Regions from separate parts of the Ferdinandcohnia sp. SAFN-114 genome, predicted to be linked through region 1. Evidence: predicted binding sites of a transcription regulator. Region 1 holds the regulator's gene; the other holds the start of a gene.
What was found. Region 1 encodes CtsR, which represses protease genes until heat stress. Its sites were predicted from a motif close to ATGGTCAATAAAGGTCAAACA; they were not measured.
Positions count from the first base shown of each region.

Region 2: a site for CtsR is predicted at 17,056-17,076, ahead of clpP (ATP-dependent Clp endopeptidase proteolytic subunit ClpP). Genes of this name have one in related genera too.

Region 1 is NZ_JBPFDQ010000020.1:59,821-67,132, reverse strand. Features, by position in the region: gene ACR65M_RS08820 (MgtC/SapB family protein) at 481-1,182, shown strand; gene ACR65M_RS08815 (CtsR family transcriptional regulator) at 1,362-1,823, shown strand; gene mcsA (protein-arginine kinase activator protein McsA) at 2,002-2,547, shown strand; gene mcsB (protein-arginine kinase McsB) at 2,551-3,648, shown strand; gene clpC (ATP-dependent protease ATP-binding subunit ClpC) at 3,645-6,098, shown strand; gene radA (DNA repair protein RadA) at 6,302-7,312, shown strand, end outside.
Region 2 is NZ_JBPFDQ010000076.1:4,778-25,318, forward strand. Features, by position in the region: gene ACR65M_RS20300 (helix-turn-helix domain-containing protein) at 1-138, shown strand, start outside; RNA gene ssrA (transfer-messenger RNA) at 707-1,045, opposite strand; gene smpB (SsrA-binding protein SmpB) at 1,520-1,987, opposite strand; gene rnr (ribonuclease R) at 2,232-4,571, opposite strand; gene ACR65M_RS20320 (alpha/beta hydrolase) at 4,586-5,326, opposite strand; gene secG (preprotein translocase subunit SecG) at 5,703-5,936, opposite strand; gene eno (phosphopyruvate hydratase) at 6,836-8,128, opposite strand; gene gpmI (2,3-bisphosphoglycerate-independent phosphoglycerate mutase) at 8,199-9,734, opposite strand; gene tpiA (triose-phosphate isomerase) at 9,734-10,495, opposite strand; gene ACR65M_RS20345 (phosphoglycerate kinase) at 10,663-11,847, opposite strand; gene gap (type I glyceraldehyde-3-phosphate dehydrogenase) at 12,191-13,198, opposite strand; gene ACR65M_RS20355 (sugar-binding transcriptional regulator) at 13,256-14,275, opposite strand; gene ACR65M_RS20360 (glutaredoxin family protein) at 14,570-14,812, opposite strand; gene rpoN (RNA polymerase factor sigma-54) at 14,838-16,142, opposite strand; gene ACR65M_RS20370 (hypothetical protein) at 16,342-16,518, shown strand; tRNA gene ACR65M_RS20375 (tRNA-Arg) at 16,807-16,878, opposite strand; gene clpP (ATP-dependent Clp endopeptidase proteolytic subunit ClpP) at 17,138-17,728, shown strand; gene ACR65M_RS20385 (HPr family phosphocarrier protein) at 17,773-18,030, opposite strand; gene whiA (DNA-binding protein WhiA) at 18,178-19,119, opposite strand; gene mgfK (gluconeogenesis morphogenetic factor MgfK) at 19,159-20,133, opposite strand; gene rapZ (RNase adapter RapZ) at 20,133-20,541, opposite strand, start outside.

The sequences.
Region 1 (7,312 bases):
TGGCTTATTCGGTATATCGCCATATTGAGAAACGATAATTGTTATACCGCAAACGGCCTAAACGATACATCACCAGGTCGCAAAACGATAAATGGTATATCGCAATCAGCATATAAACGATACACCAACAGTACGGATGAGCCTCTTTTGATTTACTTTAAACATACTATACCAATATATCTCACAGAATCCCCATAACCGCCCGTTTTCAATCTTACCCCCCATAAACCATGTTAAATTTTACATACTAATGAATATCAATAATTTATATCAGTTTGTTTATGATAAAAATGTCATAGTTATAAGTATTAATTACTATTCTAAAAAAATGGGTCCTAAGAAATCATAATTTAATTGATGAATCGTATAATTATAAAACACTAAATTTTTTCTTGTTTAAAAAAGGGGATTTAGGTTGCCTATCGAATACCTATACCTAATAAAAGGTTTTTGCATATACATAAAAAGGGAGGATGTAACATGATTGATTTTATTGCATCGTTCCAAACAGAAGAATTTTTAACGATGTCGATACGGATTTTTTTAGCCGCGTTATTATGCGGGTTAGTCGGCTTGGAAAGAGAGGTACATAAGCACCCTGCTGGGTTTCGTACCCATTTGCTAGTTGGGGTCGGCTCCTGTTTAATGATGTTAATGTCAATTTACGGGTTCCAGCCTTATTTAGAAATGAGTACAAACGTACGTTTTGATCCAGCACGGATTCCTTCCTATGTGATAAGTGGTATTGGATTTTTGGGTGCCGGTACTATTCTTGTAAGGGATGCAACGGTTCGGGGGTTAACAACTGCTGCCTCCATTTGGGTGGTTGCCGGTCTTGGGTTAATTATCGGATTAGGCATGTATGCTCCTGCCATATTAACAACAATCGTTGTTTTACTGAGTCTAATTTTCCTTAATCGATTTGAGGAATTCTTCTTTAAATCCAGAAAAAGAAAAGTTGTTCATATCATTATCAATGAAGATATTTCATCATTTTCTGCAATCTTACAACTATTTAAAGATAATGGTTACCGGGTAAGGGATTTTAACATTAAGTACTCGAAGGATAAAATTAATAATAATTGCCAGTACACGATTGATGTTGAGGTCGGAAGTAAAAACGAACGTTTGCGATTGTATGAAGAATTGTCAAAACAAGAAATGGTGCAAAAAATTTTCTGATTTGGTGTTTAGAGGGGTACTAAATTTGGAAAGTATAGGATAGTAAATGCCTTGAAAATGATTGCCTAAATAATTTTGACGTTCGATTTGAAAAGCGAAACAGTTGAAAAATTAGTGCGGTCATTTTATATTATAGTTATAGTCAAATATAGTCAAAGTCAAGGTGAGGTGTGGTCATAATGAGGAATATATCTGATATCATCGAACAATATCTTAAAAGTGTTCTTGATACAAGTGATCGAGCTATTGTTGAAATAAAAAGAAGTGAGATTGCCGATAAATTTGAATGTGTCCCATCTCAAATTAACTATGTAATAAATACACGATTTACTTTAGAGAGAGGCTATTTAGTTGAAAGTAAACGAGGTGGTGGGGGTTATATTCGTATTATGAAGGTAAAAACGAATAATGATTCTCAGTTGATTAATCAACTCGTTCGCCTTATAGACAAACGGATTTCTCAAACGAGTGCAGAAGATGTCATTTTGCGTTTAATTGAGGAGGAAGTAATCTCGAAAAGAGAGGCGAAGATCATGCTAAGTGTAATTGATCGTTCCGTCTTGTTTATTGAGCTTCCTCATCGGGATGAGTTGAGAGCACGCATGCTAAAGGCAATGCTAACATCCCTCATGTATAGATAATAAGTTAAAGCCACCGGCGAATGCCACGATTTCTTAAAGGTAATTTTTCGAGCATAGGATTAAAGACTAAGAACGCCACATCCTGTGGCAACGTCTTTGTGACCCACTTCATGTGGGCCTAAAAAAATCGGGCACAAATACGCCAAGGCGCATTTGATTAAGTAGGAAGGTGCTTACCATGATATGCCAAGAATGCAATCAACGTCCTGCCACATTACATTTTACAAAGATTATTAACGGTGAAAAGACAGAGGTTCATATATGTGAACATTGTGCTCAAGAAAAAAGTGAGATGTTTATGTTTCCAGGCACATCTGGCTTTTCAATAGATAACTTATTAGCAGGACTTCTACAATTTGAACCACTTGCAGGTTCAAAGCAAAATGCTTTTCAACAAAATGAGATTTTACAATGTAGTAACTGTAAAATGACTTTTCAACAATTTGCAAAGGTAGGTCGGTTTGGCTGCTCGCATTGCTATCCAACCTTTGAAAAACAACTTACCCCAATCTTAAAACGTCTGCATAGTGGTAATACACATCATACAGGGAAAATACCAAAACGAATCGGAGGCTCCTTCCATATCCGGAAAGAGATTGAACAATTAAAGCATAAGATGCAGGAGTATATTTCCCTAGAGGAATTTGAAAAGGCTGCAGAAGTTCGTGACCACGTAAGGGCTTTAGAGAAAAAGCTAGGTGGTTACAAAGAGGGGGAGGTATAATCAATGTCACTTGAACATTTTATCAATCAAGCCTTAAGCTCTTGGATGAGTCAAGAAGGGCCGGATTCGGATATTGTCTTAAGTTCAAGGATCAGGCTTGCTCGAAATTTGAAAAATGTCCCCTTTTCAACGGTGTATTCAAATGAAGAAGCTCAACAAATTGTGGAAGTCTTCCAAAAGGGCTTTTCAGGGAAGAGTTTTCCTTCAATTGGAGAAATGGAATTATTAAAAATGATGGAGCTCCAACCAATTGAAAAGAGGGTACTTGTTGAAAAACATTTGATTAGTCCACATTTAGCTGAGGACTCTACGTATGGAGCTTGTCTTTTATCTGAAAATGAAGAAATTAGCATTATGATTAATGAAGAAGACCATATTCGAATACAATGTTTATTCCCAGGGTTACAATTATCGGAAGCTTTACGGGTTGCAAACAACCTGGATGATTGGATTGAAGAGCATGTCGATTACGCGTTTGATGAAACAAGAGGTTATTTAACCAGCTGCCCGACGAATGTAGGGACTGGGATACGTGCATCTGTGATGATGCATCTGCCAGCACTTATCTTAACTCATCAAATGAGTAGAATTATCCCGGCAATCAATCAACTTGGCCTTGTTGTAAGAGGAATATATGGTGAAGGCAGTGAGGCGTTAGGAAATATTTTTCAAATTTCAAACCAAATTACGCTTGGAAAGACGGAAGAAGATATTGTTGAAGATTTAGAGAGTGTTGTTGCTCAGTTGATTGCGCAAGAACGTTCTGCACGAGAAGCTTTGGTAAAAACCTCTAATATTCAGTTGGAGGACCGAGTATTCCGTTCCTATGGGGTTTTAGCTAATAGTCGGATCATTGAATCGAAGGAAGCAGCTAAATGTTTATCAGATGTCCGATTAGGTATAGATCTTGGCTATATAAAAGATATATCAAGAAGTATCCTTAATGAACTCATGGTTTTAACACAACCTGGATTCCTACAATCATATGCTGGTGGGGCATTAAGGCCAAATGAAAGAGACGTTAAAAGAGCGTCTATCATTCGAGAAAGATTGAAGCTAGAAAATAATAAGACTACCGACATGGAGGGTGATGGGTTATGATGTTTGGCAGATTTACTGAGCGTGCACAGAAGGTATTGGCTTTAGCTCAAGAGGAAGCTGTGCGATTAGGGCATAACAATATTGGAACTGAACATGTATTATTAGGTCTTATTCGAGAAGGCGAAGGAATCGCTGCTAAGGCCTTACTTGCACTAGGATTAGGTCCCGAAAAAATTCAAAAAGAGGTCGAGGCTTTAATTGGCCGTGGTCAAGAGGGATCACAGACAATTCATTATACTCCGCGTGCGAAAAAGGTAATCGAGTTATCAATGGATGAGGCTCGGAAGCTTGGTCACTCTTATGTAGGTACAGAGCATATTCTACTGGGATTAATTCGTGAAGGGGAAGGCGTCGCTGCACGGGTATTAAACAATTTAGGAGTGAGCTTAAATAAAGCTCGTCAGCAGGTTCTACAGTTATTGGGAAGCAATGAGTCATCATCGGGGCATCATGGTGGAGGTTCTACAAATGCCAATACACCTACCCTAGATAGTTTAGCCCGTGATTTAACTGCGATTGCAAGAGAAGGCAGCCTAGATCCAGTTATTGGCCGTAGTAAAGAAATTCAACGTGTGATTGAGGTACTAAGCCGTCGTACGAAAAACAACCCAGTTCTAATCGGGGAGCCTGGTGTTGGTAAAACGGCAATTGCAGAAGGTTTAGCCCAGCAAATTATCAATAATGAGGTACCAGAAACGCTTCGTGATAAGCGAGTAATGACCCTTGATATGGGTACCGTGGTTGCGGGTACAAAATACCGTGGGGAATTTGAAGACCGCTTAAAAAAGGTAATGGATGAAATACGCCAAGCTGGTAATATCATTCTATTTATAGATGAACTTCATACCCTAATCGGAGCAGGTGGAGCAGAAGGAGCAATTGACGCGTCAAATATCCTAAAACCATCACTTGCTCGCGGTGAACTTCAATGTATTGGTGCTACCACATTAGACGAATACCGAAAGTATATCGAAAAGGATGCCGCGCTAGAGCGACGCTTCCAACCAATTCAAGTGGATGAACCAACTGTCGAAGAATCTATTTTAATTTTAAAAGGATTACGCGACCGTTATGAAGCGCATCATAGAGTATCAATCTCAGATGAGTCTATCATTCAGGCTGTTAAACTGTCAGATCGCTATATTTCAGACCGTTTTCTACCAGATAAAGCAATTGATTTGATTGATGAAGCTGGTTCAAAAGTTCGTCTTCGTTCCTATACTGCACCACCAAATTTAAAGGAGCTTGAACAAAAGCTTGAAGAGGTTCGCAAGGAAAAGGATGCGGCGGTTCAAAGTCAAGAGTTTGAAAAAGCTGCATCATTACGTGATTCCGAGCAACGTCTACGTGAACAGTTAGAAGAAACGAAGAAAAACTGGAAGGAAAAGCAGGGGCAAGAGAACTCTGAGGTTACTGTAGATGATATCGCAATGGTCGTATCAAGCTGGACCGGTGTCCCTGTATCTAGACTAGCACAAACTGAAGCGGATAAATTATTAAATATGGAAGAAATCCTTCACTCACGAGTAATCGGTCAGGAAGAGGCGGTTAAAGCTGTTTCCAAGGCAGTTAGACGTTCACGTGCAGGATTAAAAGATCCGAAGCGCCCAACGGGTTCATTTATTTTCCTTGGTCCAACGGGTGTAGGTAAGACAGAACTGGCTCGTGCTCTAGCTGAATCTATTTTCGGTGATGAAGATGCGATGATTCGTGTAGATATGTCTGAGTACATGGAGAAGCATTCCACATCTAGACTAGTGGGTTCACCTCCAGGGTATGTCGGCTATGAAGAGGGCGGCCAATTAACTGAAAAAGTGCGTAGAAAGCCATACTCTGTCATATTACTGGATGAAATTGAAAAGGCACATCCAGATGTATTCAATATTTTACTTCAAGTGCTTGAGGATGGACGTTTGACTGATTCAAAGGGGCGCACCGTTGATTTTAGAAATACGATTTTAATTATGACTTCAAACGTCGGAGCTAGCACATTAAAGCGTAACAAATATGTTGGCTTTGCCCTTGAAAGTGAAAAACAAGATTATAAAAACATGAAGGATAAGGTAATGGAGGAATTGAAGAAAGCGTTCCGCCCAGAATTCCTTAACCGTATTGACGAAATCATCGTCTTCCATTCACTAGAGAAGAAGCATCTGAAGGAAATTGTAACACTCATGTCAGATCAGTTAACGAAACGTCTAAAAGAGCAAGACTTTGAGCTTGAGTTAACAGAAGCGGCAAAAGACCGAATTGCTGAAGAAGGTTATGACCCTGATTATGGGGCACGCCCATTACGTCGTGCTATTCAAAAACAAATTGAAGACCGTTTGTCTGAAGAGTTATTACGCGGTAAAATAGAAAAAGGAAAGAAAATTGTAATGGACTTCAATAACGGAGAATTTGTGATTCAAACGAAAGAAGTCGAAGAAACTAAAGAAACAGTGAAATAACATGTAATTTGTAAAAGAGGTATACATTATCTAGTTTGTGTATACCTCTTTTTTCTAAATAATGCTTAGCTCTAGGCACCAACGGCTCAAGGATACAAGCTAATCGCTTCTAAAGGAAAAAAAGTCCTTCTTTCAGCGCTTATCTTTTGCTTGTCGCCGGTTAGAGGCGCCTTGTGCTTCTAATAAAGAAAGGATTAATGACGATGGCAAAAACAAAAACGAAATTCACCTGTCAATCCTGTGGCTATGAAACACCAAAATGGATGGGAAAATGTCCCGGATGTGGTTCATGGAATTCATTAGTCGAGGAAACTTTGCATAAGCCAGCTAGAAAAGGTGCTTTTACTCATTCAAGTCCCACAGTTCAGCGAAAGCCTTCACCAATCACTTCAATCGAGTCAGAAAATGAACCAAGAATGTATACAGAAAATAAAGAATTTAATCGCGTACTTGGTGGCGGGATCGTCAGGGGTTCACTTGTCCTAATTGGGGGAGACCCAGGTATAGGAAAGTCTACATTACTGCTACAAGTATCCTCTCAATTAGCCAAACAAGACAAGGTTTTATATATTTCCGGAGAAGAATCGGTCAAGCAAACTAAGCTACGATCTGATCGCCTAGGTGTTTCCTCTGATCAATTGTATGTCTTAGCGGAAACGGACCTCGAATTTATTTCCCAGACAATTTCTGAGCTTAAACCTTCTTTTGTAGTCATTGACTCCATTCAGACGATTTATCACTCTGATATTGCCTCTGCTCCTGGTAGTGTGTCACAGGTACGTGAATGTACAGCAGAGTTAATGCGAATAGCAAAAACAAATGGGATTGCTATTTTTATCGTTGGTCATGTTACGAAAGAGGGAAATATTGCAGGCCCACGTTTGTTGGAGCATATGGTGGATACTGTTCTTTACTTTGAAGGGGAACGTCATCATACATACCGTATTTTACGTGCAGTTAAAAACCGTTTTGGTTCAACCAATGAAATGGGTATATTTGAGATGAAAGAAACAGGCCTTGAAGAGGTGGCAAATCCATCTGAAATTTTTCTGGAAGAGCGTTCTGCAGGATCCGCAGGATCAACGGTTGTTGCATCAATGGAAGGGACACGACCCGTTCTCGTTGAAATTCAGGCTTTGATTTCACCAACTAGCTTTGGAAATCCACGACGAATGGCAACTGGGATTGACCATAACCGGGTTTCGTTATTAATG
Region 2 (20,541 bases), on a different contig from region 1:
TATCATATAACCCCTATAGAGTTAGGTGGAAGTTCAGCTGAAGAGAATCTTATAACACTATGTAATGATTGTTTTAGTGGTAGACAGGAATTTATTAAAAAATATGGAATTGATCAGGACCCCCTTAAACAAATATGAAAACTTCGAGAGTGAACTTGAAGAGTACCTAATGTTCAAATAACTTAATATTTAAGGGCTTCACTCAAAACTGTTTAATAAAAAACCTCTTATCTGTTTAAAACATATAGCAACGATTTCATTTCATAAAAAAACTGTAAGCATTGCTGCTTACAGTTCCTAGAGTATTGAAGCATATTTTTGCCTAATGATTATTGAAGCATTTCATTGCCAAACCGGCAAAATTATGTTTCAAATCACAATTTCGTATTTAACCACCAAGTATATGTATTTGGTGGAGACGGTGGGACGTGCTATTCCATGCTTTCGTCATGGCACTGACTATATCTTGAACCTGAAGAAGTTATCAGGTCCTCCGGCGTATTATGCGAAATATAATTTGTACCTAGTCAGGTAGGATTTCGCATCCTAGTACTACCATGATTCATGGCAGCCTATAAGTCGATACACGGCTGATAGATTACTCTACATACCGCTCGGCATTGCCTTATCGCATCAAGTACGACTTAGGTTTCACCGATAAAGCCGGATTATCACTTATGTGTTACCACATAAGGCGACTAATTACTAATCGAACCCACGTCCAAAGATATTGGCACTTAAGCTTCTACGAGTGTAGTCGATATATTAGCATTTCGCTAACTTTTCAGCCTATCGACAGGCTTCCAAGCAGCTAGTCTGGTTGTTCTCTTCCTTCGTCCTCAGACGGCGAACTCCGGCGTAGCCCACTTAAAGTGAGTCCCTGACCCTACCACATGGGCGATGGAGGGAGGAACCGCTATAGACTGTTATTAAGCAGCTAAAGCGAAGTTGTTGTTTTCTTTGCCAGTTATAGGCGTTGACGTTTTAACGAGGCCGATCCCCTCGACTCGCAACTTAAGCTCAAACTACCCCTGTCGAATCCGTAGCGTCCCCATATGTCGAATGATAAGCGGTGAATCTCTTCGTCAGCTTGCTCGTTCAAATCCTCACGTATGTCTAATACGCTCCGGTTCTCACTCACTTCGCTTCCTTGACCTTCTTGCTTCTAATTCGCCAAACATTCTTAAATGATAATGATGAACTTAATCACCAGTTATCTGGGTGTTTCGGATGAAGTGTTTTTGCTTTCGTTGACTATTCAATTGTCAACCACATGTCTTATTATAGCACATGTACTTACAATTTCAATTGTAAGTTATTGTAAGTTACGTGAATCAAATACACATCGGTGTATTTGCGCCCTGATTTTTTTCGAGCACGCTCGAAAAATTACATTTAAAAAATCTGTGGCATCCGCCGGAGGCTAACTTTATTCAGTTATGCCGTAACTTTGATTATTCGTTAAACTTTTGATTCATCTATCAATAAATTAGAGTTTGTAAACTACTGCTGAATAAAGTTACATCTTTTGTCGTTCTCTGAAAGCACGTTCGATGTCACGTTTCGCTTCTTTTTTCTTCAGATCTTCACGTTTGTCGTACTTTTTCTTACCTTTACCAAGACCTAATAAAAGCTTTGCATACCCATTTTTTAAATAGATTTTAATTGGAACAAGCGCATAGCCTTCTTCCTTTGTAAGACCAATTAGTTTGTTAATCTCTTTTTTATGAAGTAGAAGCTTACGTGTACGCAGCGGTTCATGATTATATCGGTTACCTTGCTCATAAGGGCTAATATGCATGTTGTACAGGAATACTTCACCGTTATGAACACGGGCATATGAATCCTTCAAATTGGCTCTGCCATTTCGAAGAGACTTAATTTCTGTCCCTTGAAGAACAATTCCTGTTTCATAGGTTTCTTCAATAAAATAATCATGATTGGCTTTTTTGTTTTGTGCGATTACCTTGCCTGCACCTTTTGGCATATTGATTTCCCCCTTAACACGGTACCTTATATTTTAACAAAAATTGGACAACATCACAAGGCAAGGGCTCGACTCAATAACATAAAATAATTCATGGACCCACACCCCTGAGTCTGTTGCTTACTAATTGCCTTTTTAGCATAGAAATACATCCATGCCATGAATCCACCACCTATTAAATTAAACAAACACTATTCAAAAGCCCAGCATAAAAAAGCACTCCACACTTGTGGAGTACTTTAGGTTATCTTCTCTTCTTGCGTTTCTTATTTTTCTGAGAAGGTACATTATCAAAATTCTTCTTTTTCTTACGTGGTTTGCGAGTTGACCATTCGCCATCGTTATTACGGTCGCTCTTCTTGTCATCATTCGAACTAGATCGACCTCTTCTTTTTTCGGATTTAATAATCGTAGGTTGTTCCTTCGAAAACTTGCGACGGCTTCCTTTCATGCCGACAACCTCAAAGTCAACAGAACGCTCATCCTTATTTACGTTGATAACACGAACCGTAATTTCATCACCTATGCGGAATACATTCCCGGTCCGTTCTCCAATCATCGCGTAACTTCTTTCGTCATACCGGTAATAGTCATCTGTTAAATAACTTACGTGAACGAGTCCTTCAATTGTATTTGGAAGCTCAACAAACATTCCAAAGTTTGTAACAGAACTTATGATGCCATCGTATTCCTCACCGATTTTATCCATCATGTACTCTGCTTTTTTCATGCTATCTGTTTCACGTTCAGCTTCAACTGCACGACGTTCCATATTGGAGGAATGCTCAGCAATATCCGGAAGTTTTTCCTTCCATTTATCCTGAGTGGCATTGTCTAGCTTTCCTTGAATTAAATAGGTACGGATCAATCGATGAACGATTAAGTCTGGATAACGTCGAATTGGCGACGTGAAATGTGTATAAAAATCAGTTGATAATCCAAAGTGACCCACGCTTTCTGGATCGTATTTTGCTTGTTTCATTGAACGCAACATGACGGTTGAAACAACCATTTCCTCAGGTTTACCCTGAACTGCTTCAATGACTTCCTGTAATGCACGAGGATGAATTGAATTTCCAGCTCCTCTTACAAGATAGCCAAAGTTCGTAATGAATTCTAAGAAACGTCTTAACTTCTCTTCATTAGGATCCTCGTGAATTCGGTAAATAAACGGCACATTCATCCAATGGAAATGCTCAGCAACTGTTTCGTTTGCAAGTAGCATGAACTCTTCAATTAATCGTTCACCCACGGAACGCTCCCTTAAGACGACATCATATGGTGCGCCTTCTTCGTTCACAAGAACCTTTGCTTCTTTAAAATCAAAGTCAATCGCGCCACGTTTCATTCGTTTTTCACGAAGAATTGTAGCAAGTTGTTCCATATCTTCAAACATAGGAACGAGTGGCTCATAACGTGTTCTTAGTTCTTCGTCTTTGTCTACAAGAATGCTGTTTACATCCGAATACGTCATCCGTTCCGTCGTTTTAATAACACTTTGGAAAATATCATGTTTAACAACAGCACCGTTTTGGTCAACCTCCATCTCACATGATAATGTTAGACGATCAACCTTTGGATTTAATGAACAAATCCCATTGGATAAACGATGTGGAATCATCGGAATCACGCGATCGACAAGATAAATACTAGTTCCGCGGTCACTCGCTTCCTTATCAATAGGCGAACCTTCTGTTACATAATGGGTAACGTCAGCAATATGCACACCTAGCTTGTAATTGCCATTCTCAAGCTTTGTAACTGTTACAGCGTCATCTAAGTCTTTAGCATCGGCACCATCGATAGTAACTATAACTTCATTTCGTAAATCGCGTCGATCTTCGAGATCTTTTGGATCGATCGTATCTGGTGTATTGTTTGCCTGTTCTAATACATCCCTTGGAAATTCCTGTGGAAGGCCATGCTTATGAATAACCGAAAGAATATCGATTCCAGGGTCATTTTTATGACCTAAAATTTCAACTACTTCTCCTTCCGCACTCATTCTCCCTTCAGGATATGTGACAAGCTTGACGACAACCTTATGTCCCTCAATTGCACCATGTGATGCCTGCTTCGGAATGAAGATGTCATTGGCAATTTTTTTATCATCAGGAATAACGAATCCAAAGCTTTTACTTTCCGTATATGTACCTACAATTGTTTTCACGCCGCGTTCAATAATCCGAACAACGGTGCCTTCTTTGCGTTGACCAGAAGACTCCGTGCTTATTCGAACAAGAACGGTATCACCATGCATTGCATTCTTTAATTCATTTGGTGGAATAAATACATCATCCATTGTCTTATCTTCCGGCATCACAAATGCAAAACCTTTCGCATGCCCAGTAAGAGTTCCTCTAACAAGGTTCATTTTTTCCGGAAGACCGTAGCGATTACTTCGAGTTCGAACGACTAAGCCCTGTTCTTCCATTACCACAAGAGCTTTGACAAAGTCCTTAAAATCCTCCGAACCTTTAATTCCGAAAGCCTCCTCAAGTTCCTGAACAGTTAATGGCTTGTAGGCTTCTTCCTTCATAAAGTCCAATAATTGATTAATATGTTTTTGGATATCTTGTTCCATTTTTTTCCCTCCCGTTACCAATCTAACTGCTCTAAAAATGCATACACATCCTCATGCAGTTGGTCACGTTCTTTGTCTAGGGTAATGACATGTCCTGACTCTTCGTACCATTTAATCTTTTTAAAATCATTTTCAACTGCTTCATATATAATATTCGCACTATCAGGATTTATCATTTTGTCATGACGAGCCTGTGCAACAAAAGTAGGCGAATAAATCATATCGACATTATCCCGCACTTCTGCGATTAGGTTTTGCAATGCTTTTAACGTATTCATCGGGGTCTTCTTAAATTCTTCAATTTCTTGCTCGATTTGTTCAGGTGATTTCCCTTCAAATCGCTTATATTCCCGTGCATACTCAACAACACCCTCATACATGACCTCTTCGCTTTTTAAATACATAGGCGCACACATCGTCACTATCCCTTTTATAGGTACAGTGTATCCCAATTTTAACGAAAATACCCCACCAAGTGACAATCCTGCAACAGCAATATTTTCGTAGCCTTTGTCTTTTAAAAACTGATAGCCATTCATGACGTCCTTCCACCAATCCTCGTGACCGGTATGGACTAATTCTTCCGGTGGAACACCATGTCCTTTGTATATGGGTGCATGACAGGTATAGCCTCTATTTTCAAGGAAACGGCCGAGCATTCGAACATCTGCCGAATTTCCTGTAAAACCATGTAGTAATAAAACAGCCTTTTCTCCACCTTCAAATAGGAAAGGTTGAGGTAGTTTGATCTTCATTATGTATAACTCCTTTATGATGGTATTCAAAAATTCGCCAAATGATAAGCTGCGAATCTCTGCAAGATTTTAACCAAAGATGGAACGAGTACCATGTATATGTGCTTGCGTCTACTCGTTCATTCTAGAATGTAAATTCCTCAGCACAAGGCTGCATGGAAGAATATTCTATGTAGTCGCCTCACTCCGGTCCTCAAGCAGCTAGTTCCTTGACCTTCTTGCTTCTGATTCGTCGAATTTTTGAATTATTATTTTTCGACATCCAATATGTTTATTTTGCGCATTTTTTCGGTATTCTACTATCGTACATGAAAGACCTTTTTATACGCAATAAAAAAGGCTAGACATCTACTGTCTAACCTACTTTTGAATAGTTTTATAGTTCAAAGTATGATACTGCAATTGTAAGAACAAAGAATAATACCGCTAAGACAACTGTAATTCGGTGTAAAACTGCGTCAAGTCCACGAGCCTTTTGCTTTCCGAATAACTGCTCAGCACCACCAGAGATAGCGCCAGATAGACCTGCGCTTTTACCGGATTGTAATAAGACCACTACGATCAACGCGATACATACGATTACTAATAATGTAACAAATACTCCATGCAACATATAAAACTACACCTCCTGAACGAGAACGCATATGACGTTAGTATAAATGTACCATAAAAATACAAAGTGGACAATACTGCATTTTCTGACTTTACATTTTTTTCAAACCTAATATATGGAACTACAATATGTCGTAGTTTTTTCCAAGGATTCACTTCATGATTTGGGCTGTTAACGTCCATATTAAGGTTGACTACCTTGAAAGGGATGATGATAAGTGATCAATTGGGATTTTGATGAAATGGTAAAAGAACAGAAAAAACACAAAGCGAATTATTTAGGTGAGAATACACAGCAAGATAAGCAAAAGAAGCAGCAGCCGAAGAAAGAAAAGTAGTTAGAAGTCGTGCTCCATGTTTTGAGGAGATTCTTCATCTTTATTCGTGCTTAACGAGTGCGAATCTGGGTATTTTTAGGAAAATGCAGTCTTCTTTATGTTCTTTGCGGGTACGAATCTGGAAAGTTCTAGGAAACACCGGTCCTCTTTATGTTCTTTGCGGGTACGAGTCTGGAAAGTTCTAGGAAACACTGATCCTCTTTATGTTCTTTGCGGGTTCGAGTCTGGAAGGTTCTAGGAAACACCGATCCTCTTTATGTTCTTTGCGGGTTCGAGTCTGGAAGGTTCTAGGAAACATCGGTCCTCTTTATGTTCTTTGCGGGTACGAATCTGGAAAGTTCTAGGAAACACTGATCCTCTTTATGTTCTTTGCGGGTTCGAGTCTGGAAGGTTCTAGGAAACACCGGTCCTCTTTATGTTCTTTGCGGGCACTAATCTGGAAAGTTCTAGGATAATCCATACCTCTTTACGCTCTCAGGGTTGTGTGTTTAACCGCGAAACCACAATTCAGCAAAAAAAAACGACAAGCCACTAAGCTTGTCGTTTTCCTTTTATGAGATTAACCTCTTAGGTTGTAGAAAGATGCTAATCCGTTGTATTGAGCTGTTTCTCCAAGATTGTCTTCAATACGTAGTAATTGGTTGTATTTCGCAACACGGTCAGTACGTGATGGAGCACCAGTCTTGATTTGGCCAGCGTTTGTAGCAACTGCGATGTCAGCGATTGTGCTGTCTTCTGTTTCACCAGAACGGTGAGAGATAACTGCAGTGTAGCCTGCGCGTTTTGCCATTTCGATTGCATCAAATGTTTCAGTTAATGTACCGATTTGGTTTACTTTGATAAGGATTGAGTTACCTACGCCTCTTTCAATACCTTCAGAAAGTTTCTTTGTATTTGTAACAAATAGATCGTCACCAACTAGCTGAACTTTTTTACCTAGGCGCTCAGTTAGAAGCTTGTGACCTTCCCAGTCGTTCTCGTCTAAACCATCTTCAATAGAGATGATTGGGTATTTTGAAACAAGATCTTCGTAGAATGCAACCATTTCTTCAGAAGAAAGAACTTTACCTTCCCCTTTAAGATGGTATTTACCGTCTTCTTTGTTGTAGAACTCAGAAGATGCTGCATCCATTGCAAGACGTACTTGCTCGCCTGGCTTGTAACCAGCTTTTTCAATTGCTTCTACGATTGTTTGTAGAGCTTCTTCGTTTGAACCAAGGTTTGGAGCAAATCCACCTTCATCACCAACAGCTGTGTTTAAGCCTTTTGCTTGTAAAACTGCTTTTAGGTTGTGGAAAATTTCTGCGCCCATGCGAAGTGCTTCTTTGAAGCTTTCTGCACCAACAGGCATAACCATGAATTCTTGAATGTCAACGTTGTTATCCGCATGCTCTCCACCGTTGATGATGTTCATCATTGGTACTGGAAGAGTTTTTGAGTTGAAGCCACCAAGGTATTGGTATAAAGGAATTTCAAGGAAGTCAGCTGCTGCACGAGCCGCTGCCATAGATACACCAAGAATTGCGTTTGCACCTAATTTACCTTTGTTTTCTGTGCCATCAAGCTCAATTAATGCACGGTCGATTGCAACTTGGTCAGTTACGTCGAAACCGATGATTTCTGCAGCAATGATTTCATTAACATTGTTAACAGCTGTTTGTACACCTTTTCCAAGGTAACGGCTCTTATCGCCATCACGAAGCTCAACTGCTTCATATTCACCAGTTGAAGCACCACTTGGTACTAAAGCACGGCCAAATGCGCCGGACTCAGTATATACTTCAACTTCAACTGTAGGATTTCCACGAGAATCTAATACTTCACGAGCGTATACATCTATGATAATTGACATAATAAAATCTCTCCTTTTCGATTAAAAAATAGTTTATTAGGTCGTTCTTTTAAAAATGAATCAGTTACTTTTATTTCTTAAGTAAGCTGTTTCCAGTCATTTCAGCTGATTTTTGAATACCTAGTAGGTCAAGCATGGTTGGTGCTAAGTCTCCTAGGATTCCGTCTTCTCGTAATGCAAAACCTTCTTTTGTTACAATCACAGGTACTGGATTCGTAGTATGTGCAGTCATTGGATTGCCTTCAAGGGTAACAACCTCATCAGAGTTACCATGGTCAGCTGTGATGATGGCTGCTCCACCTTTAGCAACAATGGCATCAACTACTTCTCCTAAGCACTCATCTACTACTTCAATAGCTTTAATCGTTGGCTCAAGTAAGCCTGAGTGTCCAACCATATCTGGGTTTGCAAAGTTTAAGATAATTGCATCATGCTTATCATCTGCAATTTCTTGTAAAAGTGCATCCCTTACCTCATAAGCACTCATTTCTGGCTTAAGGTCATAGGTTGCCACTTTTGGTGAGTTAATTAAAATACGAGTTTCACCAGGGAATTCCTTTTCACGTCCACCACTCATAAAGAAAGTAACGTGAGGATATTTTTCAGTTTCCGCAATGCGAAGCTGTTTTAAACCATTTTGTGAAAGTACTTCCCCTAAAGTGTTATCGAGATTCGTTGGCTTGAATGCCACGTATCCATCTACACTTTCACTGAAGTGAGTTAAGCACACAAAGAATAGCTTGTTTGGATGCTTTGGTCCACGATCAAATGAACGGAAGTCTTCATTTGTAAACGTATTTGAAATTTGGATGGCACGGTCTGGTCTAAAATTATAAAAGATCACCGCATCATTGTCTTGAATCGTTGCAACTGGTGAACCATCTTCTTTTACAATGACAGATGGTAGAACGAATTCATCGTAAATGCCATTTGCATAGGAATCATCGACAAGTTCAAATGCATTTTTATATGTTGGACCTTCTCCGTAAACCATTGAACGGTATGACTTTTCAACGCGCTCCCAACGTTTGTCACGGTCCATTGAATAATAACGGCCAGACAAGGTTGCGATTTCACCAACACCGTATTCTTTTATTTTTTCATCAAGCTGTTCTAGATATATTCTCGCGGTTTGAGGACCCACGTCTCTTCCATCTAAAAAGCCATGAATATATACTTTTTCAACGCCTTCTGATGCAGCAAGTCGTAACAATGCAAATAGATGATCAATGTGACTATGTACACCGCCATCTGATAATAAACCGAATAGGTGGAGGGCAGTTCCATTTTCCTTTACATGTTTCATCGCATCAAGGAATGTTTCGTTTTGCTCAAATTCATGATCGCGAATCGCAACATTAACACGAGTTAAGCTTTGGTAAACAACTCGGCCTGCACCGATATTTAAGTGTCCTACCTCTGAATTCCCCATTTGGCCTTCTGGTAAACCAACAGCCTCGCCACTTGCCTGTAAAGTAGCGTGTGGGTATTGGTTCCAAAAACGATCAAAATTTGGTTTGTTTGCTTGAGCAACTGCATTTCCTTTTACTTCATCGCGAAAAGCAAAACCATCTAAAATGATTAGTGCAACTGGAGATTTACTCATTACTTCTGCGCCTCCAAAAGCTTAACAAAAGAGGAAGCATCAAGACTAGCTCCACCAACTAGAGCACCATCAATATCTGGTTGTGCCATGTATTCTTTAATGTTTTCTGGTTTAACACTTCCGCCGTATTGAATGCGAACAGCATCTGCTACATCAGCAGAGAATTGTTCAGCTACTACTTTACGGATATGTGCACAAACTTCGTTAGCATCTTCTGCTGAAGAAGATTTACCTGTTCCGATTGCCCAGATTGGTTCATAGGCAATGACAACTTCTTTCGCTTGTTCAGCTGTAAGACCTGCTAATGCCTTTTGAATTTGTGTTCCAACTAAGTCATTTGTTTGGCCTGCTTCACGTTGCTCTAATGTTTCACCACAGCATACGATTGGAACTAATCCATGAGCAAATGCTGCAAGTGTTTTTTGATTCACTGTCTCATCAGTTTCAGCGAACATTTCACGGCGCTCAGAGTGACCAAGGATGACATAGTCAACACCTAGATCCTTTAAAGCTACAGGGCTGATTTCTCCTGTAAATGCTCCGCTTTCTTCAAAGTGCATATTTTGCGCACCAATTTTAAGGTCATAGTTTCCTGCTTTTACGTTTGCAACTAGGCGCTCTAAAAATAGTGCTGGCGCACAAACAACAGAATCAACCTTTTCTGGTGATGGAATTAGACCATTAATTTCTTCTACAAAATGAACTGCTTCAGAAAGAACCTTATTCATTTTCCAGTTTCCTGCAATGATTGGCTTTCTCATGTTCACCATCCCTTTCGATTAGAAAAGTGCACGGCGCACAGTCTTAGGTAACAAGCATAAGACGAGCGCTGACAGAAGGTGTCTTTTTACCTTCCGAAGCGATTGGCTTAGACCCGAGAGCCGAAGCGCCTGGAACTAGACATTGAAAACTAGTTGCACTTATTTTTTTATTTATCGTTAAGTAGTACGACTCCTGGAAGCTCTTTACCTTCCATAAATTCTAGCGATGCTCCACCACCAGTTGAAATGTGGCTCATTTTATCAGCTAGGCCGAATTTCTCAACTGCTGCTGCAGAGTCACCGCCACCAATAATTGAGTATGTATCAGTAGCATCAGCTAGTGCTTGACCAACGGCTTTTGTTCCGTTAGCGAATGCATCTAATTCAAATACACCCATTGGTCCGTTCCAAATGACAAGTTTAGAGTTTAGGATAACATCTCTGTAAAGTTCAGCTGTTTTTGGTCCAATATCAAGTGCTTCCCAATCGCTAGGAATCTCTTCGATTGAAACAATTTTAGTGTTAGCATCATTTGAGAAGTCGTCTGCAACTTTTACATCAACAGGCATATAGAAATTAACGCCTTTTTCTTTTGCTTTGTTCATGAATTGGGTAGCAAGATCAATCTTATCTTCCTCTAAAAGTGATTTACCGATTTCGTGACCTTGAGCTTTTACGAATGTATAAGCAAGTCCTCCACCAATGATTAAGTTATCTACTTTTTCTAGGAGGTTTTCGATAACACCAATTTTGTCCTTAACTTTCGCACCACCAATAATTGCAGTGAAAGGACGCTCTGGGTTAGAAAGTGCTTTACCCAATACTTCGATTTCTTTTTCCATTAAGAAACCTGCTACTGCTGGTATGTGTTCAGCGATCCCAGCTGTTGAAGCATGTGCACGGTGAGCGGCACCGAATGCGTCATTTACATACACATCAGCAAGTGATGCAAAATGTTTTGCTAGCTCTGGATCATTCTTTTCTTCTCCAGGGTAAAAACGAACGTTTTCAAGTAAAAGAACATCGCCTTCGTTCATCTCTGAGATGGTTTGTTCAACCTCTGGACCGTATGCTTCATTTGTTTTGCGAACTTCGATACCTAAATGTTCGCCTAAACGCTTAGCAACTGGATCTAAACGAAGCTCATCCACAGCTTTACCTTTCGGACGACCAAGGTGACTCGCTAAAATGACCTTTGCCCCTTCTTTACGAAGGTACTCAATTGTTGGTAATGCTGCACGAATACGAGTCTCATCAGTTACCTGACCATCTTGCATTGGAACGTTAAAATCAACTCGACAAAAAACTCGCTTGCCTTTTACATCCATATCTCTAACTGATTTCTTATTCACAGGGAAGGCCTCCGTTCTATGTAATATTGGTAAAAAACATGTGCCCTAAGCACAAAGTATCCTAGCGGTAATTAGCATCTCATATAGACATCAAAAAGGGAAGGGAACATTCCCTTCCCTTCACAAGTTCTATTATAGTGGTTGTTGCTTTAGTTTAAAAGAACAATGTGTTTTACTAATTGACTAATATGACATACTAATCAAACGGTTAACTTAATCAAATACGCCTCGGCGTATTTGCGCCCTATTTTTTTCGAGCACGCTCGAAAAGTTACCATTAAAAAATCGTGGCATCCGCCGGAGGCTTAATTTTATTCAGGAGGGGTACTCCTGCTGAATAAAATTACAGACCCTTTGATGCGATGTAATCTACAAGGTCAACTACACGGTGAGAGTAACCACTTTCGTTGTCATACCAAGAGATAACTTTTACCATGCTGCCTTCCATAACCATTGTTGAAAGAGCATCGATAGTTGAAGAATTTGAATTTCCGTTGTAGTCACTTGAAACAAGTGGCTCTTCACTGTAACCCATAATTCCGTTTAATTCATTTTCAGAAGCTTTGCGTAATGCAGCATTTACTTCCTCAACAGTTACGTCTTTTTCTAACTCAGCTACTAAGTCTACAAGAGACACGTTTGGAGTTGGAACACGCATTGCTCCACCGTTTAATTTACCTTTTAATTCAGGTAATACTAGAGAAACAGCTTTTGCAGCACCAGTAGATGTTGGGATAATGTTTTCAGCTGCTGCACGAGCACGACGGTAATCCTTATGTGGTAAGTCAAGGATTTGTTGGTCATTTGTGTAAGAGTGAACAGTTGTCATCATACCACGCTTAATTCCAAAGTTTTCATTTAGAACTTTAGCAAATGGAGCTAAACAGTTTGTTGTACAAGAAGCATTAGAAATTACGTCATGGCTTGCTGCATCGTACTTATCTTCGTTAACACCCATAACGATAGTAATATCTTCATCAGTTGCAGGAGCAGAAATGATAACTTTCTTTGCACCAGCTTCAATATGTTTTGCTGCATCAGAACGCTTAGTGAAACGACCAGTTGATTCAATAACTACCTCAACTCCAAGGTCTCCCCAACCAAGTTGAGCTGGGTCGCGCTCAGCTTTAACTAAGATCTCTTTTCCATTAACAACAAGGTTGTTTCCATTAACAGATACTTCTGCATTAAGAACACCATGAACTGTATCATACTTTAATAGATGTGCTAACATATTTGCATCTGTTAAATCGTTTACTGCTACTACTTCAACATTTGGATTTTTTAGAGCCGCACGTAATACGTTACGACCAATACGTCCAAAACCATTAATACCAACTTTTACTGCCATTTTTGATTTCCTCCTTTTGTATGTGAAACCTAAAAAAATATTATTTAAGAGGTTGATTTACCCCTTTATTAACTCTTTCGCTGCACCTTCATCTGTTATTAACAGTGTCTCAGGCGCCTGCTTTAAGTATGCTTGAATGGCTGTTGCCTTCGAAGCTCCACCAGCTACGGCAATCACATCGTGAATTGCGTTCAGACCTTCTAGCTGGATGCCAATTGTTTGAACCCGATGGACCACTTTCCCATCTTCGTCAAAATAATACCCAAAAGCCTCTGCGACTGCATGAGATTCAATGATTTTTTTCATGTCCTCTTCATCTGTTTTACGCCGCTTAGCCATTGTAATAGCGTCTCCTATTCCGTGAACGACCATACTTGACGATTTAATCAAATTCAGGACATCCCGAATCGATGGTTCGGCCACAAAGGATTGATACGCTTCATTGCTCACAACATCAGGTACATGGAGGAGACGGTAATCACCAGAAGCTTTTTCGGCCATCTTTGCGCAAATGGTATTTGCTTGATTTTCTACTCGTTCTCCTAGTCCACCTCTTGCTGGAACAAATAATATACTTCGCCCTTTCGAATCTGGGGTCATCATTTCTGCGACCTCAACGAGGGTTGTACCACCAGTAACTGCGACGATATTTTCTCCAGAAAGCCTTTGTTTTATTCTTGAAACGCAAGCTCTCCCCATTTCTTTTTTCACCCAAGGAGTTGTGTCACTATCGCCAGAAACGACAATTACACCTTTTATCTTTAACTTTTCCTTAAGCTGTGATTCTAAAACCCGTAAACCTAAAACTTCCTTCATGACATCCTCAAGGTCCTTTAATAGTTCAGCACCCTCACTTGTTAAGCTCATTCCAGCCGTACTAAAGTCAACAAGGTTTTGTTCTTTTAAAAATTGAACTTCACCACGGAGGACACGTTCGCTATGACCAAGACTCGTAGAAAGATTCCTTCTTCCAATCGGCTGCATAAGTCGTATGTATTTGAGGATCTCATGGCGTTTCTGCATAACCTCTAGTAAATCAGGTAATAATTTTTGTTGTACCTCAATAATCGAACTCATTTATTCATTTCCCCTTTTTACTATAAGGGACTGTTTTTGTCCCGCTGTGACATATTATGTCCCGCTTACAGTAAAAAAAAACAACTCGTTAAATCAAATACGCCTTGGCGTATTTGCGCCCAGATTTTTTCGTGCTTGCTCGAAAAATTTCCTTTGAAAATCTGTGGCATCCGCCGGAGGCATACTTTATTCAGTATTGAATAAAGTTTGTATATCGCCGTGTTACATTTTCTATAGTACCAGTACTTTTAAAAGAATGCAATAAATAAACTGCCTATTTTTTAGGCAGTCAGATTATTTTAAATATTTACTTAGATACTCTTGAATGACTTCTTTATGGATAATCCCATACTCCACTTCGTTTCCGTCAATTTCGATAACCGGAATCATGATTTGATATTTTTCAAGAAGTTCATCATCTTTATAAATATCAACCTCATTGAGTTCTAATGGAAATTCCTCACTTAATTCCTCGATAACCCGCCTCGCTTTTGTACAAAGGGAGCAATTATCTTTTGAATACATGGTGACTTGAATGCGTCTCAACTGTTACACTTCCAATCTACTTGCTGTATCTTTTTCGCTTCGATGAAGATGGTATATTTAATTGATCACGGTATTTTGCAATTGTTCTTCTGGACACAAGAATACCATGCTCCTCCTTAAGTATACTGACAATATCCTGGTCTGACAAAGGCTTTTGTTTATTTTCCTCATCAATCAACTCTTTTAAAACGTTCTTAACCTGAGTTGATGACGTGTCGGTTGAACCCGTTGTCTGGATGTTGCGACTAAAGAAATATTTCATTTCGAAGATACCAAATGGAGTTTGCACAAATTTATCTTTTACTGCACGGCTTACAGTTGATTCATGAATGTCTAAACTTTGTGCAACATCACTCATTATAAGCGGTTTTAGATGAGCTGGTCCTTTTAGAAAAAAGTCCAGTTGGCGATTGATGATTTCGTTCATGACATTTTGTAAGGTGAGTTTTCTCTGCTCCAAACTTCTCATAATCCATTGGCACTGGTCCACTTTTTCTTGAAGATAGGATTTAGTTTTTGAATCTTTTTCTTGTATGAAATGTTGGTAATACTGAAGATTCAACGAAACCTTTGGTAAATATGAATCGTGCATGTTCATGATGACAGCACCATTTTCAACTTGAATATCAAAGTCAGGAACAATATATTGTGCTTCTCCTCCATGAAAAGCTGCACCTGGTCTCGGCTGAAGAGTTTGGATAAAGTCAAAAATCTGTTGAATATCAAAGAGCTTTACATCAAGTTGCTTTGCGATTTCCTTCCAGGACTTTTCTGCGAATTCTTCAAAATAGTCCTGAATAATTGTTTCAGCAAGACTATTCCGCTTTGGCAATTTCCTGAGTTGTAGAAGTAGGCATTCCTGTAAGGACCTTGCCCCTACCCCAATCGGATCTAGACTTTGAATATAGTGAATTGCACTTTCGATGGTTTCTGTATCGGTATTAAGGTCCTTTGCAATCTCCTCCTCCGGAAAATACAGATAACCGTTGCTATCCAAAAGTTGAATTATATACTCCATCGTTCGCTTTTTTTCGGTGTTCACTTTCATATATGAAAGTTGTGTAAGCAAATGTTCATAAAGGGTTGTTTCTTTTTTTCCAATATAGTCAATCGGATTTGTATAGGATTCATTTTTGACCTTTGATTTCATTACTCTATTAAAATCCGTTTGTTTTACTTCTATTAGGGGATTTTCTAATGTTTGCTCTTCTAGAAATTTAGTCAGATCCAAAGAAGAGTATTGTAAAAGAGTTATAGCTTGAGTTAGCTCCTTTGTCATGACTAGCTTTAATGATTGCTGTTGAAAAAGTCCAGTTTGCATATTCACTCTCGTTTTCCCCCTTCCCCTGAGTTGTATTAAATGGAAGCGTTTACTTTTCTTATTGTAATGAACAACCTCATTTTATCGAAGAGGTTCTATCGCTAATTTTAGCTTACTTCTATGGTATCGAAAAAGTTAAATTTTAGCACGCATTTTTATTCATTTTTTGAAAGAATCTACTTTAAAGAGGTGATTTGAATTGAAAAAAAATGAGATTATGTATACCGGCCCGGTGACGGGGACTTTGGATGAAGCAAAAAAAGCGAAAAACAACGAAGAGTTCGCAATTGAATTTGATCCCATTCAAACAATGTGGGCTGTGAACCCAGTTGACGAGGATGTGTACGAAGGAACATTAGGGTATAAGGATAATTAGCGATTTGGAGTTGGAATTTTGGCGACGTGATGGGCGGGGGATATCTATGCCAACGTAGTCTGATTGTTTGCTGATGAGGGTATGATTCGCGTTTACATTACCTTTTAGGTTGATTTCTGACTTGTAAGGGTACGATTAGCACGATTGTGTTCCCTTTTGGCTCGATTTCCGGCTCGTAAGGGTACGATTCATGCGTTTGTGTCCCCCCTCAACTATTTTACGAAAAAAGGTACCAATACCATAATACGCAAAAAGGACCAGATTTTACTCTGGTCCTTTCTTCATTAGCGCCCTCGGCAGGATTCGAACCCACGATAAGAGAACCGGAATCTCTTGTGCTATCCACTACACTACGAGGGCATGTCTGAATAGAAACTGCACTCATCATTATAGGCTAGAACGCATTTGATTGCAAGATGTATGTTTTAAAACACTCCAATTCGGTTATGATGGTATACGTATCAAATTTAGTTTTTTTCACATCGATAAAGGTATGTCATAAATGTTTGTAGAATAAGATAAGTTAGTAAAGCGAATTGTTTGACCTTTACTGACCTTAATTGTATGATGGAAATACATAGTAGTAAAGTTTTTAATTTGTTTTGAAGGAGGAAGTTAAATGAATTTAATCCCTACAGTTATTGAGCAAACAAACCGTGGAGAACGCGCCTATGATATTTACTCACGTTTATTAAAAGACCGTATTATCATGCTTGGAAGTGCCATTGATGATAATGTTGCTAACTCAATTGTGTCTCAGTTATTGTTCTTAGCAGCTGAGGATCCTGAAAAAGATATTTCTTTATACATTAACAGCCCTGGTGGTTCGATTACAGCTGGTATGGCTATTTATGACACAATGCAGTTCATTAAGCCAAAGGTTTCTACAATCTGTATTGGTATGGCTGCTTCTATGGGTGCTTTCTTACTTGCTGCTGGTGAAAAAGGCAAGCGTTTTGCGCTTCCTAACAGTGAAGTTATGATTCACCAACCACTTGGTGGAGCACAAGGGCAAGCAACTGAAATCGAAATTGCGGCTAAGCGTATCTTATTCCTACGTGATAAGCTAAACAAAATTTTAGCTGAGCGTACTGGTCAACCACTAGAAATTATTGAAAAAGACACTGACCGCGATAACTTCATGACTGCTGAAAAAGCAATGGAATACGGATTAATCGACAAGGTTATGTTCCCACAAGACAATAAATAAGAAATAATAAAAATCCTCTCACATCTAATCGTGAGAGGATTTTTTTATGCTTCTTTTTGAACAAATTCAGTTAATGCTTCAACCGCTGCTTCTTCATCATTTCCATCAGCAATTAATGTAACTGTTGTACCGCTGCCAACTGCTAAGCTCATTAGACCCATGATACTTTTTGCATTTACCTTTTTTCCATCTTTCTCTAAAAAGATATCTGCAGAAAATTTATTTGCTTCCTGAACAAACATCGCTGCAGGACGTGCTTGTAACCCCGTTCTTAAAGCAACCTCAACTTGTCTTTCCACCATTCGTTTCTTCCTCCTCAAATTTTTCTGTACATTCTTAAGTTGTGTTTTTTTTTAGTATTTCCTATTAATACGTAGGTTGAGCTCTAAAGGTTTCATATTTTATTTAAAAATGATAACGCTTTATTTTTCTCCAAGTGAGCAATGTGCTCACTTTATAGATTGGCCCGCTCGTAGCTTATCAGCAATTTCATCGATTTTTCGAAGTCGGTGATTAATGCCCGACTTACTAATCTGGCCTGATGTTACCATTTCGCCTAACTCTTTAAGTGTGACATCCTGATAGGCGACGCGAAGCTCCGCAATTTCTCTTAATTTATCGGGTAGAATGCCTAGGCCGACTGTTTCTTCAATGTATCGAATGTTTTCCACCTGACGAATCGATGCCCCAATAGTTTTATTAAGGTTAGCTGTTTCACAATTGACGAGGCGGTTCACCGAATTTCTCATGTCACGGACAATTCGAACATCCTCGAAACGAAGCAATGCCTGATGCGCACCAATGACATTTAGGAACTCTGTGATTTTTTCTGCTTCTTTTAAGTAGGTGATAAAACCTTTTTTTCGTTCTAACGTTTTAGCGTTGAGATCAAAAACGTTCATCAATTCACAAAGTGAGTCATTGTGTTCTTTATATAATGAAAAAATCTCAAGATGGTACGAGGATGTTTCTGGGTTATTAACAGAGCCACCTGCTAAAAAAGCTCCGCGTAAATAGGAGCGTTTGCAGCACTTCTTCGCTACTAATTCCGAAGAAATTTCCTGCCTTAATGAAAAGCCTTCAAAAATCTTCAAGTCTTCTAATATTTCCTTTGCATCCTCAATAAGGCGAACAAGATATACATTGTTCTTCTTAAGTCTCATTTTCTTTCGAACAAGGAGCTCTACTCCTACATTATAGCATTTTTTCAGAAGTGTATAAATTCTTCTCGCAATCGCGGCGTTTTCCGTTTGGATGTCAACCACCATTTTTTGGTTAGAGAAGGAAAGTGCGCCATTCATTCGGATCAAAGCTGAAAGCTCGGCTTTTGCGCAGCAGTCTTTGATGTCTAAATTTGTAAGTTCTTTTTTCGTCTCTGATGCAAATGACACAGTTCCACCTCCCTTTTTTTAAAAGTGGGTGATTTACCCTCAATCACCCTTTTTATTTTTAATGAGCAAATCGTATAACAGGTTTGCTACTTTTGTAGTGTCGTGTCTGATAACTCCATTATCGTATGAAATAATTTTATCATGGATGATAGCTAAACCTAAAGCAGAAAGCCTTTCAGTGTCGTAAACTACAGGTTTTGCTAGCTCTTTTGCATATTTTTCTTTTATATTCTCAGGAATCTCTCCATTATTGACAAGAACAGTATCAATGAAATTGACGCCCATATGATCGTACAAAGCTTGAACATGGTCGCTAGCTGTAAAATTCAACGTTTCCCCAGCCTGTGTCATTACATTACATATATAAACTTTTTTTGCTTTCGATTTTAAAACCTCTTCACCGATTTTGGGTACAAGTAAATTCGGTAAAATACTGGTGTAGAGGCTACCAGGACCAATGATAATCATATCTGCCTGTTGTATTTTTTCAATCGATTCTTGTAGAGGTTCTACATCACTAGGTGTTAAAAATACACGCTTTATTTTTTTCCCCGAATATGGAATCTTGGATTCTCCTGAAACAACAGTACCATCCTCCATTTCAGCATGTAGAATGACGCTTTTATTTGCCGCCGGAAGGACCTTTCCTCTTACATTGAGGACTTTACTCATTTCACCAACTGCGTGAACAAAATCCCCGGTAATTGTAGTCATTGCCGCAAGAATCAAGTTCCCCAGGGAATGACCTGATAATCCATTCCCACCGGCAAACCGATGTTGAAATAAATCTTCAATTAGTGGCTCCACATCTGACAACGCAGCTAATACGTTTCGAATATCACCAGGCGGTGGGATATCCATCTCATCTCGAAGACGACCAGAAGAACCCCCGTCATCTGCAACCGTCACAATTGCCGTGATATCAACAGGTAGATATTTTAACCCTCGTAAAAGTACAGAAAGACCTGTTCCCCCACCAACGATGACAATCTTAGGTTGTTTTGGCTTGGTCATTACTTTTTGTCCTTTCTCTTCTCAATATCGCGGTGAGAAACATGGGTCTGATATTCATCCTTGAAATGATTTGCGATATATTCGGCAAGCGTAACAGAACGATGCTGTCCACCTGTGCAACCAATTCCAATAACAAGCTGACTTTTACCTTCCCGTTTGTATTGAGGAAGCATAAATGCAAGCAAGTCGGTTACCTTTTCAATAAACTTCTGTGTTTCGGTCCATTTTAATACATAACCTGAAACATCATCTTCAAGTCCAGTTTTCGGTCTCATCGTTTCGATATAGTGTGGATTTGGAAGAAAACGCACATCAAACACGAGGTCAGCGTCAATAGGAATACCATATTTAAAACCAAATGACATTACGTTGACTGTAAAGGTAGGTCTTGATTCGGATGCAAATTGC